3 regions of the Cupriavidus sp. 2TAF22 genome follow, and region 2 is predicted to be linked to each of the others. Evidence: predicted binding sites of a transcription regulator. Region 2 holds the regulator's gene; each other region holds the start of a gene.
What was found. The regulator FliA, encoded in region 2, starts transcription of late flagellar genes. The targets are predictions, from matches to a motif close to CTAAAGTTTNNNNNNNNNNNGCCGNTA.

Region 1 (5,830 bases), on a different contig from region 2:
TCGCCGGCCGGCAGCATGACCCAGACGGCGCGCGGCGCCTCGAGCTTGCCGACCAGGTCTTCGATGCTGGAAACGCCGCGGGCGCCCTCGCTCACCAGTTCCTGCACCTTGTCCGCGCTGCGGTTGTACACCACGACCTCGTGCTGCCCGCGCAGCAGCCGCCTTGCGATGTTCGCGCCCATGCGCCCAAGCCCCACGATTCCGAGTTGCATGATCGGTCCTTTCATTGGGTCAGCCATCCACGGAGAAGACACCTTGCACAGCCAGCGGCCATTGTCCGCCTCCCGCGACCTACGTGCACGGGCCGCCGCAATGCGCGCCAGGCAAGAAAAAGATGCTCATGGATAACTTTTTCACCGGACCGGCTCGGGTTCGAGCATGGATGCAACGGTAAATCCCGTTGCCGATTTACACGAACTAAACAGACGCTTAAAATCGCGATACCAGCCCGGCGCGATCGCACATGACCGGGCGGATTCTTTTCACCGGCCCGCATCTGGGGACAAGCGCCGGCCAACCGCCCGCCCTGCCATGTCCTTGCCAGTCCTGAAGCCGCGCCGCCCCCGCCTTGCCGCGTCCACCGCGCGACGCGAGTAGCCGCCGGCAAGCCCAAGCCGCCTTCCCCGCCACAGCCCGTTGCCCGGCCGCCGCCGCGCGATGGACCCGCCTGTGCCGACCCCGTTGTTCCGTCATATCGCCATTCCGCCCCGCATCGCATGTCCGCAAACAGTCCGACGCTCGCCGCCCCGTCCGGGGAACACCGTCAAGGCAGCATCAGCCGGCGCATCGTCGCCATCGTCTTCTTCAACTTCATCGCCTATCTGACCGTCGGGCTGCCGCTGGCGGTGGTGCCCGGCTTCGTGCACGGCGACCTGGGCTACGGCACGGTGGTCGCCGGCCTCGCGGTCAGCATCCAGTACCTGGCCACGCTGCTCAGCCGGGCCTGGGCCGGCAACCTGTGCGACCTGCAAGGCCCGAAGAAATCCGTCACGCTCGGGCTCGCGCTGTGCGCCGGCAGCGGCCTGCTGGTCATGCTGTCCAGCACATTCGCAGGCACGCCATGGCTTAGCCTGGCGTGGCTGTTCGCCGGGCGGCTGGTGCTGGGCGCGGGCGAGAGCCTGGTCACCACCGGCACCATCGCCTGGGGCATCGGCGACGTGGGTCCGCGCTTCACCGGCAAGGTGATCTCGTGGAACGGCATGACCACCTACGGGGCGCTGGGGCTGGGCGCGCCGCTGGGCGTGCTGCTCGACAAACACTGGGGCTTCGCCACGCTGGGCCTGGCCACCACCGCGCTGGCGGCGGCCGCGTTCGCGCTGGCGCGCCGCAAGACGGCGGTGCCCACCGTCAAGGGCGCGCGCATGCCCTTCCGCACCGTGTTCCGCCACATGACGCCGTTCGGCCTGTGCCTGGCGCTGGGCTCGGTGGGCTTCGGCACCATCACGGCCTTCGTCACGCTGTACTACGCCAGCCATGGCTGGGACCATGCCGCGCTTGCGCTGACCAGCCTTGGCGTGAGCTTCATCGTCGCGCGGCTGTTGCTGGCCGACAGCATCGGCCGCTTTGGCGGCTACCGGGTGGCGCTGTGCTCGTTCGCGGTGGAAGCGCTCGGGCTGGCGCTGATCTGGATGGCGGACTCCCCGGCCATGGCGCTGGCCGGCGCGGCCGTTACCGGATTCGGCTTTGCGCTGGTGTTTCCTTCGCTGGGCATGGAAGCGGTCAAGCTGGTGCCGGCCAGCAACCGCGGTTCGGCGCTGGGTGCTTATGCGCTGTTTCTGGATTTGTCGCTGGGGGTGACAGGGCCGGTGGCCGGGGTGATTGCCAGCCATGCGGGTTATAGCTCGGTGTTTTTGTTTTCGGCCTTGTCGGCCGTGGCTGGGCTGGGGCTGAGTCAGGTGTTGGCGGGGCGGGCGCGGGGATAGTGTTTAAGATGGGATGATTGGTGCCTAGGTTTGGGTATTCTGGTGAGTGTCATTTCGTTTTTTCGCGTTGGATTTAAAGGCTTAAATTCAAAGACAAAGTCAAAGGCTAATTCAAAGCCAAAGGCTCATTCAAAGTAAAAGGCTAATTCAAAGTCAAAGGCTAATTCAAAGTCAAATTCAAAGGCTTTCGCTCCCCCGGAGCGACCTACTTTCTTTTCCCCGAAAAGAAAGTAGGCAAAGAAAGCGGGCTGCCTGGCCGGCAGGGGCAGAAACCTTGGGGTTTCTCGTGTTGCTGGTTTCGTCGTGGGGTTCTTGGTTCTGCTTGCATCCTGCCGTTACCGGGGCGGGCGGCCGCGATCTTGCGGGCGACAGTGGTTTCGGGGTCAGACCTATGATGGCGGGCGCACTGCTTGTTCGGCCATCTGCCGTTACCGGCTTAAGCGACCACGACATAGCACCCTCTTGGTTTCGTGGTGGGCGCGGTGGACCGGTGCGCGGGTGTACCGGGTGTACCGGGTGTACCGGGTGTACCGGGTGTACCGGGTGGCGACATGTTATGCCCCAAACACAAAATTTCTGACAGGTCCGAGCTATGAGGCACCGAGCTCAAACAGGGGTCACCGCGCCCACCACGAATCGAGCGCCGTTCCTATGACGCGCCCATCCACCCCGGTCGCGGCAGCAGCCTGAACTACCTGGGCCAACGCCATCATGCAGCGCCACCACGAATCGAACGCCACCCGCGATGCCGCAGGCGAGCAAACCGGTAGCGCCAGCAGCCCAGCCAAAGCCATGAGACCCACCACGAAACCACCACCACCCATAAAATCTGAGCGCCCAGCCTTCTGCAAGAATCGCTTTCTTTTGGTTACTTTTCTTTTCGAGAAAAGAAAAGTGACACTTACATGTGTGCGAACGGGCTACCAAGCCCGCGCCGCTAGGCCCAGAGACGCAAAGCACACCCTCATACGCATAAACGCCAAATGAGACTCAAGCCGCCAAGCCCAAAAAAGCCAAAAAAAAGCAAAAACTACCGCATACCATCAATATCCCGAGCCTCGACAACCCCCCGAGGAAACCCCCTCCGCACCACAATCAGCATGGCACGCCCCACCTGCTCGGTAGTAGTGAGATAAGCCGGAAACAAGCGCCGCAGCAAAGGCAGCACCGGCGCCGCAATCATGTAGGGAATCCGGTAGGCCGCCGTCTTGGAACGGATGCCGTGCAACGGCTGGATACCGCCCGGGCGGAACATATACGCTGCCTTGAACGGCAATTTCAGCAACGCGTTCTCGGTACGCCCTTTCACCCGCGCCCACATCGAGCGCCCTTTCTCCGTGCTGTCGGTCCCCGCGCCGGAAACATAGACAAAGGTCATCTGCGGGTTGAGCCGGGCCAGCACCTGCGCGGCGGCCAGCGTGATGTCGTAGCTCACGCGCGTGTACTCGGCTTCGGACATGCCGCCCGAGGACACGCCCAGGCAGAAGAAGCACGCGTCGAAACCTGTCAGCGCCGGCTCGATCCCGTCGTAGTGCAGCAGGTCCGCATGCACCAGTTCGGTCAGCCTGGGATGCTGCTGGCCGGTCGGCGTGCGGCCTACCGTCTGCACGCGCGCCACGTCTTCGGCCAGCAGGCATTCGCGCAGCACGCCCAGTCCGACCATGCCGGTCGCGCCGAATATCAGTACGTTCATTCGTGTGTTCCCGTTCGATGAAAGCGGCCGCGCCATTGTGACGGGATGGTGGAGATTACCGCATGAACGGGAACGGCGCCGGCACGCCGGCACCCCGAAATAGACAGCCCCCGCCCGGGGTCACCCCGGACGCGGGCTGCCCCGTTGTCACACCTTGATGTCGATGTTCTGGCCCAGATGCGGGGGGTTGCTGGCGGGCACGCCGACCGGCGCCGCCGATGCCATCAGCGTGGCCACGCTGTTGGCCTGCAGGTCAAGCGATTTGCGCAGCATCAGCAAGCTGACCGGGTCGGTCCCGGGGTTGCTCGCCGCGCTGACGATGGAGGTATCCATGGATGAATTGTCCTGTTCCAGGTTGCGGTTGGGTGGGCGGGTGGCGAGGATGCCGGCAGTCCGGCCGGAAAAGCCGCGGCACCACCCGGGGATATTCCTGCCCGTTAATTGTCGGCTGGCAGCCACAAAGCTTTAGCGCGGCGGGCGGAACGTTTATGATAGGCAGCCCCGGCCAGATCGCCTGCAGCGTCTGCAAAGCAGGCCGGGAAAGACCGGACAGCCCGGGCAGCGGCTGAATCCGGCAAGAAAACAGTCACCAACAACAACATCATGGGTCGGGCGAAAAAAATCGCGGGTTACGTCGCAATTTCGTGTTTGACTGCCGGCATCCCCCTCTCCGGCCTTGCGCTGGATTCGGCGGAATTGTATGAACGGGAGTCGCCAAGCATCTGGGTGGTCACGGTGTTCGACGCGCAGGGCGGCACGATCGGCCTGGGCAGTTCGGTGGTCACCGGCCCGGAAGAACTGGTCACCAACTGCCATGTCCTCAAGAATGGCAAGTCCATCGGCATCCGGCGCGAGAACACCATGCACGTCGCGCGCCTGGTGCATGCCGATGTGGAGCGCGACCTGTGCGTGCTGCAGGCGAAGGGGCTGGGCGCGCCGCCCGTGAAGATCGCCCCGCTCGCGTCGCTCAAGGTGGGCCAGAAAGTCTATGCCATCGGTGCGCCGCGCGGCTTTGAGCTGACGCTCAGCGACGGCCTGCTCTCCTCCCTGAACAAGGACGCCAACGGCCGCGTGGTGCGTATCCAGACCACCGCGCCGATCTCGCCCGGGTCCAGCGGCGGCGGCCTGTTCAATGCCGACGGCCAGCTGATCGGCATCACCTACCTGATGCGCACCGACGCGCAGAACCTCAACTTCGCCGTGCCCGCGCAATGGATCGGCGAGGTGCCGGCCAGGTCGGCATTGGCGCTGCAGCGCTTTCGCAGCGAGACAGCGCCCCCGGCGCCCGCCGCGCAAGCACGGCCTCCGGCGCCGCAGCCGGCGGCCGGCGCGCAAGACCGGCAGCTCACCGGCGCCGAGCTGGCCGCGCACTTCGCGCATCTCGGCCGCATCAACGCCACCGCGCCTTCGGGTGTCACGCTGTGGATGGATATCCGCGAAGGCGGCAGCCTCGATGTCACCAACTCGGTCAGCCGCGGCACTTCGCCCGGCCGCTACCGCATCGAGCAGGAGGCCGGTCAGGTCTGCATCGAAATGGGCGACCCCAGGTTCAGCAGCATGCAAACCTGCTACCGGCTGACCGAAGGCAACGGGCGCTACGTGATGCGGTCCGTCTCCAGCCCCTACTACTTTTCCTATGTGAAGTAACGACGAGCATGAACCACACATACCGTATTGGCACCGCTGCCGCCGCTGCCGTCCTGTTGCTGCTGGGCGGGTGCGCGCCGGCGACCGTCGCCGTCTCTACCCGCGCCACCGACTATAACGGCAAGCCCGCCCGCATGTATGTGGTGGGCACGACGGGCATGGGCTGGAACAACGATTTCTCGCTGGCGTTCGCCGCCAAGTTCCGCGAGCTGGCCAAGCAGTGTGGCGTGGAAGCGGCCTATGACGAGCTATCGGGCCTGGAGCTGGACTCGTCCGCCCTCACGAACAAGATGCGCGGCTTCCGGGCGGATTCCATCCTGACCATCGCCAATGGCGGGGGTGTGATCGGCGCCTACGGCAACCGCATGTCGATCAACTACGGCACCACGCTGACCGATGCCATGCAGAACCGCGCGGTGTGGAAGGGCAAGTACTCGTTCAGCCGCGGCGCCCAGGCGATCCCCATCGAGGAACGCGCGGCGGTGCTTGCCATCGACATCACCAACAGCCTGAAGAAGGACGGCTTCCTGAGCGGTTGCGGCCAGGTCGCGCTGGGCCAGAACGGCCG
Region 2 (5,830 bases):
CGGTGGCGCGCCAGCGCACCGCTCCTTGCCTGGATGCACCCATGATTCCTCGTTTCCGGTCCGCCGTTGCGCGTGCCCTGCTCTGTGTGCTCGCCGCCGGCGGCGCCCTGTCCGGCAGCGTCCGCGCAGCGCCGCCCTCGCCCTTTGCCGAAGACCCGGTGCGCGTCGCGGTGGAGCGGTTCCTCGAACGCCAGACCGCCGGGCTGCCTGGCAAGGCCAGCATCCAGGTCGTGCCGCCGTCGGGCGGCCGCGCGCCGGAATGCACCCTGCCCGAACCCTTCCTGCCGCCGGGCGCGTCGCCCTGGGGCCGCGTCTCCGTCGGCGTGCGCTGCGGCGGCGAGCGCCCGTGGACGCGCTACGTGCAGGCGCGCGTCGCGGTGGTGGCCGATTACTACGTGGCCGGCCGCAATTTCACCCCCGGCGAGCCGGTAGACCCTTCTGACCTGGAAGTGCGCCAGGGCGACCTTTCCAACCTGCCGCGCGCGGTGGTGACCGACCCCGCGCAGATCGCGGGCGCCGTGGCCGCCAGCCGCATCGCAGCGGGTTCGCCGATGCGCACGGATCTCCTGAAGAAGGCCATTGCCGTGCGGCAGGGACAGAACGTGACGGTGGTGGTCGAGGGGGATTCCTTCCAGCTCAGCAGCGAGGGCAAGGTGATGGCCGAAGCCGCGGTCGGCAGCAATGTGCAGGTGCGGCTCAAGAGCGGCCAGGTGGTCAGCGCGCTGGTGCGCAATGGCGACACGGTGGTGCTGCAGCAATAGGCTGGCGTGCCTGGGTAGCGCAACGGTCTCATGAGACAATGGCGCGCAGCGCTGCAGGATGTGCAGCCGGCATCCCAGGACCGGCGTCCGGCGGGCAGCGTGGCCGGACGGGTCCGTGAGCCGGGCCGGATGGACCCGGGGCGGCCCTAAAGTTCTGCCGCGACCGTCCGATAAGCCAGAGGTACCCAGCAAGGAATCACCGTGAAGATCAATCAGACCACCTCCTCGAGGCCGGGCGACGCCGGCGACGGTGCAACGCGCAGCGTGGCAGGCACCCCCGCCGGCCCGGCCGCCGCCCCGGAAACCCCCGGCGTGCGCGTCAGCCCGCTGGGCGCCCAGGTGCGCGAAATCGGCGCGCGCCTGGTGGAAGACCAAGACGACGACATCGATACCGCCAAGGTGGACGAAATCCGCCAGGCCATCGCCGAAGGACGCATCAAGATCGACCCCAGCAAGATCGCAGACGGTCTGCTGGCGTCGCTGCGCGAACTCAACGGCGGCGCCTGACGCTCGACACCGGCGGCAAAGCCAACCCACGACACTTAGGCAAGCCATGAGCCAGTCCCTGATCCAGAACCTCGCCCGGGAAACCGAGCTCTCCAAGGAATTCGCCGCCGTGCTGGGCGAAGAGCGCGCCATGATCAAGGCGGGCGACTACCAGGCGCTGGTCGGCCTGCTGGATCGCAAGGTCGAACTGGCCGGCTCGCTGCAGACGCTGACGCGCACGCGCGAGGCGCAGATGGGTGCCATGGGGATTCGCCTCGGTGCGGGCGGCCAGCTGTTCGGGCGCGAGATCGTGCCTGCCGTCGAGACCGCATGGCGCGACCTGCTGTTCGCCGCGCGCATGGCGCGCGATGCCAACGCCGTCAATGCGGCCGTGGTGGATGCGCATCTGGAGTTCACGCAGGAAGCCATTCTGGCGCTGCGCCACCGGGGCGAGACGGGCACGTTGTACGGCAAGGACGGGCGAACCCAGCAAGGTCCGCAAGGCGTCAGCCTGGCGGCGGGCTGAACCGGTGTCTTGTCGCCACGGGCTTTCGCAAGCCCGCGGCGAAATGCAGGAAAGACCGAACGAACAAAAAAAGCGGCTTCGCTCCCGGCAGGGAAGGCGAAGCCGCTTTTTTTGTTCGGGCGCGGTGGCGGAGCCGGCGGCTTGAGGGTTGAAGCTTGAGCGGCTGCGGGGGCTTGGGAAGCGGCGCCCGGGCGGAAAGGCCCGGGCCGCCGAATCCATGCACCTGCGGTCTTACCTGTACCCCACCACCACTTGTCCCGACTGTCCCTGCAGGACGGGCGTCAGCGCGCCCTTCCCCGGTACCTGGAACGCAAACACGAATCCCCTGCCTGCGTCATCCCCGCTGAAGGCATCGGTGAGTCCCTCCGCCCCCGGCAGCAACACGCAGCGCTGCGCATTGCAGAGATAGGCCTGCAGATCGAGCGGCGGCGTGCGGGTAAAGCTGTAGCGCCACCGCACGGTGGTGATGGCGCCCTCGGCCTGCGGCAGATACCCGGTCGGGGTGATGGGTGCGGACATGGTGCGCAGGCCCTTGCCATACAAGGCGGGGCCACTCACGGAAGCCGACCACGAATGCAGGGTAGGTCCTGCCGGCGCGGCCCAGCCGTGGCTGCAGCATGCGGCAATGGCCGCCACGGCGATACGGCGGGACCTGGCTTTCATAGCAGCCCGCGCAGCTGCGAACGCAGGCGCGTGATGGCCTGGCTGCGGATCTGGCAGACGCGCGACTCCGTCACCTCGAGCACGGCGCCGATCTCACGCAGGTTCAGCTCCTGGTCGTAGCACAGCGACAGCACCAGCTTTTCCCGCTCGGGCAGTCGCTCGATGGCGCGTATCAGCGCTTCGCGCATGCCGCTCTCCATCAGCACGGTGAGCGGATTGCCGTCGTCGCTGACGCTCAGGTGGCGATCCAGGAAGTCTTCTTCGCCGGAGCGTTCGAAGTCTTCGTAGTGCAGCAGCTGGCAGCCATAGACCTCGTTGAGCAAGGTCTGGTATTCGTCGAGTGGCAACTCGAGCTCCTGCGCCACCTCGGAGTCCAGCGGCGCCCGGCCGAGCGTCTGCTCGAGGCCGCGCACGGTACGCTCGATGCGCCGGGTGAACTGGCGCAGGCTGCGCGATTGCCAGTCGTTGGCGCGCACCTCGTCGAGCATGGCGCCGCGGATGCGCTGGCTGGCATAGGTCTCGAAACGCGCACCGTGCGTATCCTCGTAACGCTTGGCGGCGTCGAGCAGGCCGATCATGCCAGCCTGGATGAGGTCATCGAGCTGCACGCTGGCCGGCAGCTTGGCCGCGAGTTGCAAGGCGATGCGACGCACCAGCGACGCATGCGCGGTCACGGTGTCAGTCTGTTCGAGCTTTCCCTGAATCGTATACATGGTGGAATTCTCGTGAGTCCTAGCTGGCAGGCCCGGCGCTCAGGCCAGGGCCGTGGCCGGCGGCGCCAGCGGCGCGGCCGGAGGGGTTGAACGGGCTACGGCTGGTGAAGGCATGGGAAGCGGCCAGCCGGCGATGCCGACGGCAAGACGGCGCAGGGCGGCAGTGGCCGGCGCCGCCGGATACGCTTCGACCACGCAGCGGCCAAGCGCCGTGCTGCGCTCGACCAGCGGATCGTGCGGCAGGCTGCCGGCAGGACTCGCGTCCACGCCGAGATACTGGCTGGCGGTGCGCGCAAGATTGCCGAGCACGGCGCTGGCGGCGGCGTCGCTGGCGGCGGCATTGACGACCAGGTGGAAACGGCGGCAGGCGTAGAGGTGGTTCAGCTGCTTGATGCAGGCATAGGCGGCCTTGATCGATGCCGGCTCGGCACGCAGCACCACCACCACGTTGTGCGCCATGCCGGCCACCTGCGACAGGGCGCCCTCGGCATCGCTGCGGGCATCGCTGAGCACGGTGCGGTAGCCATTGAACAGGCCCAGGTCGCCCGTGGCCTGCGGGCTGCCGGGCAGCACGCCGATGGTGCCCGCGGGACGTTGCCCCAGCGCTGCCTCCAGCGTGAGCGCACCGCCCAGCACGGCGGCCAGCGTGCCCTCGGGCGCCGCGCCGGCCAGGCGGGTGGCGCGCGCGCCAATGCGGTCTTCGTCGATCAGCAGCACGCGTTCACCCTGCATGGCGAGCGCATTGGCCAGCCCGAGCGCCACCGTGGTGGCACCGGCGCCCGCATCGCTCGCGACCACCGCGATGCGGCGCGTGGCACGCGGCGCCAGCATGCGCCGCAGGCTTTCGGCCTGGTCCAGGGCAAGTGAATTCACGTTCTACTCTCCCTGCACCTGCGCCAGCGCCTTGAACATCCGGCCACCATCGACGAAGCCGTCGGGCTCGGTGGCGGGCGCGGCCGGTACGGTCGGCACAGCAGGTGCGGCACGGCCATTGCGCGCGGGGTAGTTCTCCAGCACGTCCAGCAGCGCCAGCAGGCGGCCCATGCCTTCGACCAGCACGGCAGCATTCGGGGTCTGGCGCGCCGGCGCGCGCGCGGACAGGCGCGCCAGGAAGGCCGCGGCTTCCGTGTCGCCGGCCTGCTCCAGGCGCAGCGCGGCCACGGCCATCTGCAGTGCCAGCAGGCGCGCGCATGCCTGGTTTTCCGCCTGCGCGGCATCGTTGGCGCCGTCCTGGCGTTCGCCCTGGCCGAGATGGTCGAGCGCATGGCGCAGTGTGCGCAGGTGCGCCTCGCCGGCTTCGGCCCAGCGTGCCCAGCGCGCCAGTTGCGCGCCCTCGGCCAGCAGTGCGGGCTCGCACAGCAGGTATTGCACGGCCAGTGTCTGGCCGTTTTCACGGTCGACCAGGCGCGATACCAGCAGGCCGGCCTCGGTGCCGCCCTCGCTGCCGCGCGTGCCGCGCACCTGGCTTTCGAGCACGCGCACCGGCGCTTGCGCGATCCACTGCACGGCATCGCGGCCGCGGTACTCAATCTCTTCGAAGGCATGGAACGTCAGCGTCTCGGCCAGCGCATCGACCTTCAGCGCAACGCCGTTGCTGGCGACGCGCGTGGTCTTGCGGGTGGTGGTCAGCCAGCGCTCACCTGCCTGCTGCCAGCGCGCCAGCGTGGCCGCGGCCGGCATGGTGTCCAGCACATTGACCACGGTACGCGCGGCGGCGATGGCGGCGCCCAGGTTGGCGGCGTCGGTTTCCCAGCCGCCCTGGCTTGCCTGCAGCGCTGGGGCGGTACGCCCGCCCGGCGCCGCGGCGGCAGCCAGCGGCAGGCCGTCGCGGTCGGCCAGCCACAGCGTATGCTGCCACGGGCGCGGCGCGCGGCGGCCGGCCGCGGGCGCGGCCACGGTGGCGCTCAGCGCGAGCACGAAGCGGTCGCACTGGCGGGCGAGATCGCGGCAGGCGGCCTCGCGCACGTGTTGCGCCATCTGGCGCGCCGACGGTGCGCTGTCCGCGCGCTGCTGCCACAGGGTGCGTACCAGGTCGAAGCCGAAGTTGCCCGCGTCGAGCTGGTCCACGCAGTCGCTGACCGCGTTGGCGCTGTCGGTCAGCGAGCGCAGCATGCCCTCGGCGCCGGCGGTGGCCGAAGCACCCGCGGCGCGGGCGCCATCGTTGTCATCCTGCCCCGGCATGACGCGGCGCACGGCATCGGCATCGGCAAAGACGGAGCCGCGGCGCGGGGTCTGGAAAGCGCGCTCGACCAGGGCGGCGCCGCTGGCCAGCTCCAGGTGTTCGGGCACGCGCTGGCCGATGGAGGCGTAGTACACCGGCAGGCGGTGGCGGATCACCACGTCGAGCACGGAGCCGAGGTGCGTGGCTTCGTCGAGCTTGCTGACGATGCAGCCGTCGATGCCGCCGCCGGGCGTGGCATCGTGGCGGTAGGCGTGCACCACCTCGTTGAGCGTGTCGCCGTGGCTGGCGCCGTTGAGCAGCAGGATGCGCTGCACCGGCGCCTGCACGCCGGCCAGCATGGCGATCTGCTCGGACAGGTTGCGGTCGCGCTGGCTCATGCCGACGGTGTCGATGATCACCAGGTGCTTCTCGGTGAGCGCGGCCAGCGCGAAGCGCAGGTCGGCCGCGTCCTTGACCGCGTGCACGGGCACGCCGAGGATGTCGCCATAGATGCGCAGTT
Region 3 (5,830 bases), on a different contig from region 2:
GAGGCAAGGTCGACGGCTGCATTTCCTTGCAAATCAGGATACGGGTCTGGTAGCGCGCGCGTATTCGCACGAGGGCACGAGGGCACGCGGGTGGCCCCAGCGGCATCAATTGCGATGCGCTGCCCGATGCGATGGGTGCCTGTCCCCCGGTGTGGCTGGATGCCTCCGACCTTGCCGCAAGCCGCGAGGCGCGCCGCGAGGGCTTCTGCAGAAAAAAACGCCGCATGCGCAAGCATGCGGCGTTACGGAAGGAGGGCCAAGGGATGGACCCTCATCGGGAATACCACCCCCGGGGAAGAGAGCGGTATGTGGCTACTGTAATCACTGGCGCCACGCCAACCAATCAGCCGCTTCCTAATTTCCATTCGGAAATTTCGGCAAATCAAACCCGCGCGCCAAGTACCGGGGGGGGCATTGCCTACCTTGACGGCATTGCGCGCCGCTGCCGGACAACGCGCAGGACAAGGGGGAGAAAAAGGGAGAAGGAAATGGGGATCGCCCGCTGGCCGGACGATCCCGCTGCGAGGTCAGACCAGCGCGATGCGGTCCTCGACCAGCCGGAACTGGCCGCCCGGCTTGTCCTCCATGATCTTCATGGACTTCTGCCCGATATGCGCGCTGACCCCGCCGTGGATGCGCCGGCTCACCTCGATCACCGCCCCGGGCGAGGGGCGCAGCTGCTCGGCCAGCCTGGCCAGCCTGGCGTCCAGCTCGATGGAGTCGCGGGTCAGCTTGAACAAGGTCGCGCGCGCCTTCTCGCGCAGGTCGCCGACCGCTTTCTCGGGGTTCTTGGCGAAAAAGTTGACCAGCTGCTGCACCTTGGCCTGGTCGGTCTCGAGCTGGCGGCGCTGGGCCTCCGCTTCGGCCTTCTCCGCTTCCGCATAGGGATTGGTGCCGACCTGCACGATGGTGGCGGTGCCTGCGGACGCGCCGAGGGTGGCGGTGCGCACCGCCGCCTTGGCCCGGATGCGGCCGCCGGTGATATTGCCCTGTCCGCCCTTGGGACTGCCCGCGAGGATGCTGCGCCCGGCGGCCACGTCGCTCTGCCGGATGCCGCTTTCCACGGTGACATCGGTGCCGGCCTCGACCACCGCGCTTTCGATGAAGCGCGCGTGCAGCGCGCCCTTGCAGCGCACGCTCGCCAGCGCCGCCGCGCCATCGCCGCCCTGGTGCGCGCCTTCGGCCCGGCCGATGATGCCGCCCTTCACCACGACGTCGCCGCCCGCCTCGACATGCGCGGCCTCGATGGTGCCGCTGACGATGACATCTCCGGTCACCCGCACCGTCATGCCGGTCTTGATATCGCCGTTGACGCGCAGAGTGCCGTCGAAGGTGACATTGCCGGAATGCATGTCCACCGCTTCTACGTCGACCACCGGGCTGACCGAAACGCCATGCGGCAACAGCGTCGGCGAGCCGGAGATCGCCGCCAGCAGGACGCCCGGATCGGCGGGATCGGGGGCCACGCCCGTCAATCCATCGGCATAGGGCGGATCGGCCGCCTCCGGCGCCGCCACGGGCTTGCCGAAGACGTCGACGCCATCCGTGCCCTGGCGGGCCGGGATGCGGCGCATCAGCGGCGTGCCCGGGTTGACCAGCAGCAGGGTCCCGAGGTCGCGCAGGTCGACGCGGCCACTTTCGTCTTCCGCCACCAGGGGCTTGCGCGGCGCCAGCAGGCTTTCGAAGCGCGCTGGCGTGCCGGGCCGCGGCGCGCGCCCTGCGGCGATCTCCACGCTGTCGCATAAGCCCGCCTCGAAGACCGTGCGCAGGATGTCGCGGTCAGGCTCGGCCACGATGCCGCGCTCGGCCAGCGCGGCGCGGACATCGTCACGCACCACCGCGCGGCCGCCTTGCGCCGGCAGCAGGCTCAGGCGCACGCTCAGCCCGTCGGCGCTGATGTCGATCTCGAAATAGCCGTCGGTGACCTCTCCGATCAGCGCCTGCACCGGCGCGCCTTCGGTGGCGCGCTGGCACTGCGAGAGAAAGCCGCCGACCGCGGCTGTGTCCAGCCTGGCCCCGCCCCAGCCTGCGGCGGCCAGCGCCGCCTCCAGTGCCGCGCGGTCCGGCGGCATCCGCCCCGGCGCCATGGCATAGGTGGCGTGCAGATGCCGCGTGGCCTCATCGAGACTGACCCGCAAGCCCCCTTCTACTGCGTCAACTGGGTGTTCTCCCCGACTTTCCATTCCGTCGTTCCCTCTGGTGGATCTGTCCGGGCGCGCGGTCCCGCCCGCTGCGCCACTTGCCATTCCGGGCCGCCCCCGCCGCGCGCTGACGCAGCCCGCGACCAAAGGGTGCGGCGGCATCGCCGTGGGTACCTGGGCTTCTGGCATCTGCCCGCGGGCGCCGCGCACGGGGCCCCGGGTTGTCTTTGCGCGCCGCTGATCTTTGTTCTTTCTGGCGCACACAACACCAACGGCGGCCTTGCGGAAAACTTGAGGGCCGCGCGCCGGGATCCCGCCGAAACCAGGCGGCAAGCAGGTGGCGAGCACCGGCATCCGCTGCGGCGGTTGCGCCACTCCGCCCGGCCGCCGGCGACTTTCGGTAAACTGCCGCTATTCCGGCGCCGCGTCGTCCGCTTTGGCGCACGCCCCACTGCCTCACCGCTTTTCCCAGGTTCCCCAGATGGCCCAGAAGTCCCCGGCGTCGAAGACGCCCGCCGCACCGGCGCCCAGCCCCCACGAAATCCGCCCCGGCCAGTCCGTCGAGCTGCTCAAGGCGCTGCATATCCTCACGCGCGACGGCAAGATGAACCAGGACAGCCGCCGCAAGCTCAAGCAGGTCTATCACCTGTTCCAGTTCATCGAGCCGCTGCTGCAGGACCTCAAGCAAGACCATCCCGACGTGACGCTGGTGGACCATGGCGCAGGCAAGTCCTATCTGGGCTTCATCCTGTACGACCTGTTCTTCAAGGACCACCTGGACAACTCGCACATCTTCGGCATCGAGACGCGCGAGGAACTGGTGCGCACTTCTCAGGAGCTGGCCGCGCGGCTTGGCTTCAAGGGCATGTCCTTCCTGAACCTGTCGGTGGCGGACTCGATCACCTCGTCGCAGCTGCCGCCCGCCATCGACATCGTGACCGCGTTGCATGCCTGCAATACGGCCACGGACGATGCCATCCGCTTCGCGCTGGAAAAGCACGCGAAGTACATCGTGGTGGTGCCCTGCTGCCAGGCCGAGGTGGCCGGCGTGCTGCGCAAGAACAAGGGAAAATCGCTCGCCAGCCCGCTCACCGAGATCTGGCGCCACCCGCTGCATACGCGCGAGTTCGGCAGCCAGGTCACCAATGTGCTGCGCTGCCTGCAACTCGAAGCGCACGGCTACCAGGTCAGCGTGACCGAGCTGGTGGGTTGGGAGCATTCGATGAAGAACGAACTGATCATCGCGCAGTACAAGGATCTGCCGCGCCGCCGGCCCACCGAGCGCCTCAACGAAGTGCTGAAGACGCTGGGGCTGGAGGAAATGTCGGGACGCTTCTATACCGGCGAAAGCCACGGCGAGGCAGCCTGCGCCGTGGCGCAGTGAGTTTCCGGCCTGATGCGTGGCGGCGCCCGCCCGGCGCGCCGCTTCAGGCGCGCATCAGCGCCCGCCACCCCTCCAGGCCGAGCTTGCGCATGGTGTCCTGGTTGCGCTCGTAGATATCCGCCGCATCGGGAAAGGCCTCCACGGCACGCGCGATGCTGTCTTCGCGCAGCAGGTGCAGGATCGGATAGGGCGCGCGGTTGGTGTAGTTCTCGATATCGTCCGGCTCGGTTCCGTCGAACTGGTAGTCCGGGTGGAAGCTGGCGATCTGCAGCGTGCCGGCCAGGCGCAGGCTCTTGAGCAGGCGTTCGGCGAAAAACAGCGCGTCGTTGTAGTCGAGAAAATCCGCCAGCGCGTGCGGCAGGATCAGCAGCGTGGTGTCGGTCTCGGCCGGATCCGCCTCGGCCAGCAGTTTCAGCTCGGCCTCGAGGTCGGCCATCACGCCCTCGCTATCGGTGGCGCCGCTCACCGCGTAGCGGATCTGTTGCTTGACATGCACGGCCTTGGCGAACGGGCAGAGGTTAAGGCCGATCACGGCGCGCTCCAGCCACTGCCGGGTGGCTTGCAGGACGGATTCGGTGGACGGCGGAGCTGAAGTCATGACGATGGCGAACGGCGCGAAACCACCATTTTAGCGCCCGGCCCGCACGTCTCGCTCAGCGGCGCTGGCCGTAGATCTGCCTGGCAAGCGTATCGGCCTGGCGCATGGCCGCGTCGCGCTCGGCCGCGCTCAGTTTGCCGCAGACGTACTCGAGGTTGGCGGTATCGAGGTCGGTCACGCGGCGATCGCCGGACAGCACGATCACCTTGCGCCACGCGCAGGCACGCACGCGGTCCTTCTCCAGCCCGAGGCAGCCTGACTGCAGGCAGTAGGACAGGTTGCGCTGGGCCAGGAAGTCGCCATGCATGGCCTTGTCCTGCAGCCCTTGCGCGGTTTCCTGCGCAAACGCCGCCGGCGCTCCGCACAGCAGGCCGAGCACCAGGCCGGCAGGCACGCCTCGCGCGGCAGCGCGCACTACGGCGCGAAACGCCGGGAAAGAAAAAGATACGGTCATGGGAAACGCACGCTGGCGGCATCGAGGACCGGATCTTATCAGCCGCCGCCGGGCTGCGCCGGCCACCCCGCGCCGGGCCATGGCGAGCCGCCCTATATAATCCGATCCGCCGCGCCGCACGCCCAAGGCACGCCTTTCGCATTGCCGCGGCTCACCGCCCTTCCTCCGGATTCAAGCCATGTCTGCACCCGCCGCCTCTCTCTCCGCCAGCATCGCCGTGATCGGTGGCGGCCCCGCGGGCCTGATGGCGGCCGAGGTGCTGGCCGCGCGCGGCTGGCGCGTGGACGTGTACGACGCCATGCCGTCGGTGGGCCGCAAGTTCCTGATGGCCGGGCGCGGCGGCATGAACCTGACGCACTCGGAGGCGGCGCAGCCCTTCCTGGCGCGCTACGGCAGCCGCAGCACGCAGATCGCGCCGCTGCTGGCGGGCTTCGATCCGCAGGCGCTGCGCGAATGGGTGCACGGGCTGGGCATCGAAACCTTCGTCGGCAGCTCGGGCCGGGTCTTCCCCACCGACATGAAAGCGGCGCCGATGCTGCGCGCGTGGCTGCACCGGCTGCGCGAAGCCGGCGTGCAGTTCCATATGCGGCACCGCTGGCTGGGCTGGGCGGACGACGAGGATACCACCGGCGCCCTGCGCTTCGCCGCGCCCGAGGGCGAACTGCGCGTACAGGCGGATGCGGTGGTGCTGGCGCTGGGCGGCGGCAGCTGGGCGCGGCTGGGCTCGGACGGCGCCTGGGTGTCGCTGCTGGCGGCGCGCGGCGTCGAGGTGGCGCCCTTGCGCCCCGCCAACTGCGGCTTCGACGTGGCCTGGAGCGAGCACTTCGGCTCACGTTTTGCGGGGCAGCCGGTCAAGGCCGTGGCGATCGGCCTGCAGGACCGCGACGGCAACCAGCACTATCGCCAGGGCGAGTTCGTCATCACCGCGGGCGGCATCGAAGGCAGCCTGGTCTATGCGCTGAGCGCGCCGATGCGCGACCTGCTGGACAGCACCGGCGAGGCCGTGATTCATCTCGACCTCGCCCCGGGCCTGAGCGCGGAGCGCGTGGCCGAGGCGGTGCAGCGCCCGCGCGGCGCGCGCTCGCTGTCCAGCCACCTGCAGAGCAAGCTGGGCATTACCGGCGTCAAGGCCGGGCTGCTGCGTGAATGCCTGTCGAAGGAAGATTTCGCCGATCCCGCGCGGCTGGCCGCCGCGATCAAGGCGCTGCCGCTGCGCCTGCTGCGCGCCCGCCCTATCGACGAAGTCATCAGCA

Region 1: AB4Z48_RS19035 (YjfB family protein) is a predicted target of FliA. The motif match lies at 4,058-4,084, and genes of this name have one in related genera.
Region 3: AB4Z48_RS03150 (DUF342 domain-containing protein) is a predicted target of FliA. The motif match lies at 2,411-2,437, and genes of this name have one in related genera.

What each region holds. Positions count from the first base shown of each region.
Region 1 covers NZ_JBFRFX010000014.1:102,896-108,725, reverse strand. Annotated here, with positions in the region: gene gnd (phosphogluconate dehydrogenase (NAD(+)-dependent, decarboxylating)) at 1-314, opposite strand, end outside; gene AB4Z48_RS19045 (MFS transporter) at 717-1,922, shown strand; gene AB4Z48_RS19040 (NAD(P)H-binding protein) at 2,953-3,615, opposite strand; gene AB4Z48_RS19035 (YjfB family protein) at 3,763-3,948, opposite strand; gene AB4Z48_RS19030 (S1C family serine protease) at 4,312-5,262, shown strand; gene AB4Z48_RS19025 (hypothetical protein) at 5,271-5,830, shown strand, end outside.
Region 2 covers NZ_JBFRFX010000042.1:69,608-75,437, reverse strand. Annotated here, with positions in the region: gene flgA (flagellar basal body P-ring formation chaperone FlgA) at 42-761, shown strand; gene flgM (flagellar biosynthesis anti-sigma factor FlgM) at 963-1,268, shown strand; gene AB4Z48_RS33345 (flagella synthesis protein FlgN) at 1,315-1,773, shown strand; gene AB4Z48_RS33340 (flagellar protein FlhE) at 2,005-2,436, opposite strand; gene AB4Z48_RS33335 (RNA polymerase sigma factor FliA) at 2,433-3,149, opposite strand; gene AB4Z48_RS33330 (MinD/ParA family ATP-binding protein) at 3,189-4,022, opposite strand; gene flhF (flagellar biosynthesis protein FlhF) at 4,026-5,830, opposite strand, start outside.
Region 3 covers NZ_JBFRFX010000002.1:136,498-142,327, forward strand. Annotated here, with positions in the region: gene AB4Z48_RS03145 (hypothetical protein) at 1-53, shown strand, start outside; gene AB4Z48_RS03150 (DUF342 domain-containing protein) at 528-2,183, opposite strand; gene AB4Z48_RS03155 (class I SAM-dependent methyltransferase) at 2,623-3,525, shown strand; gene AB4Z48_RS03160 (DUF1415 domain-containing protein) at 3,569-4,123, opposite strand; gene AB4Z48_RS03165 (hypothetical protein) at 4,179-4,577, opposite strand; gene AB4Z48_RS03170 (TIGR03862 family flavoprotein) at 4,756-5,830, shown strand, end outside.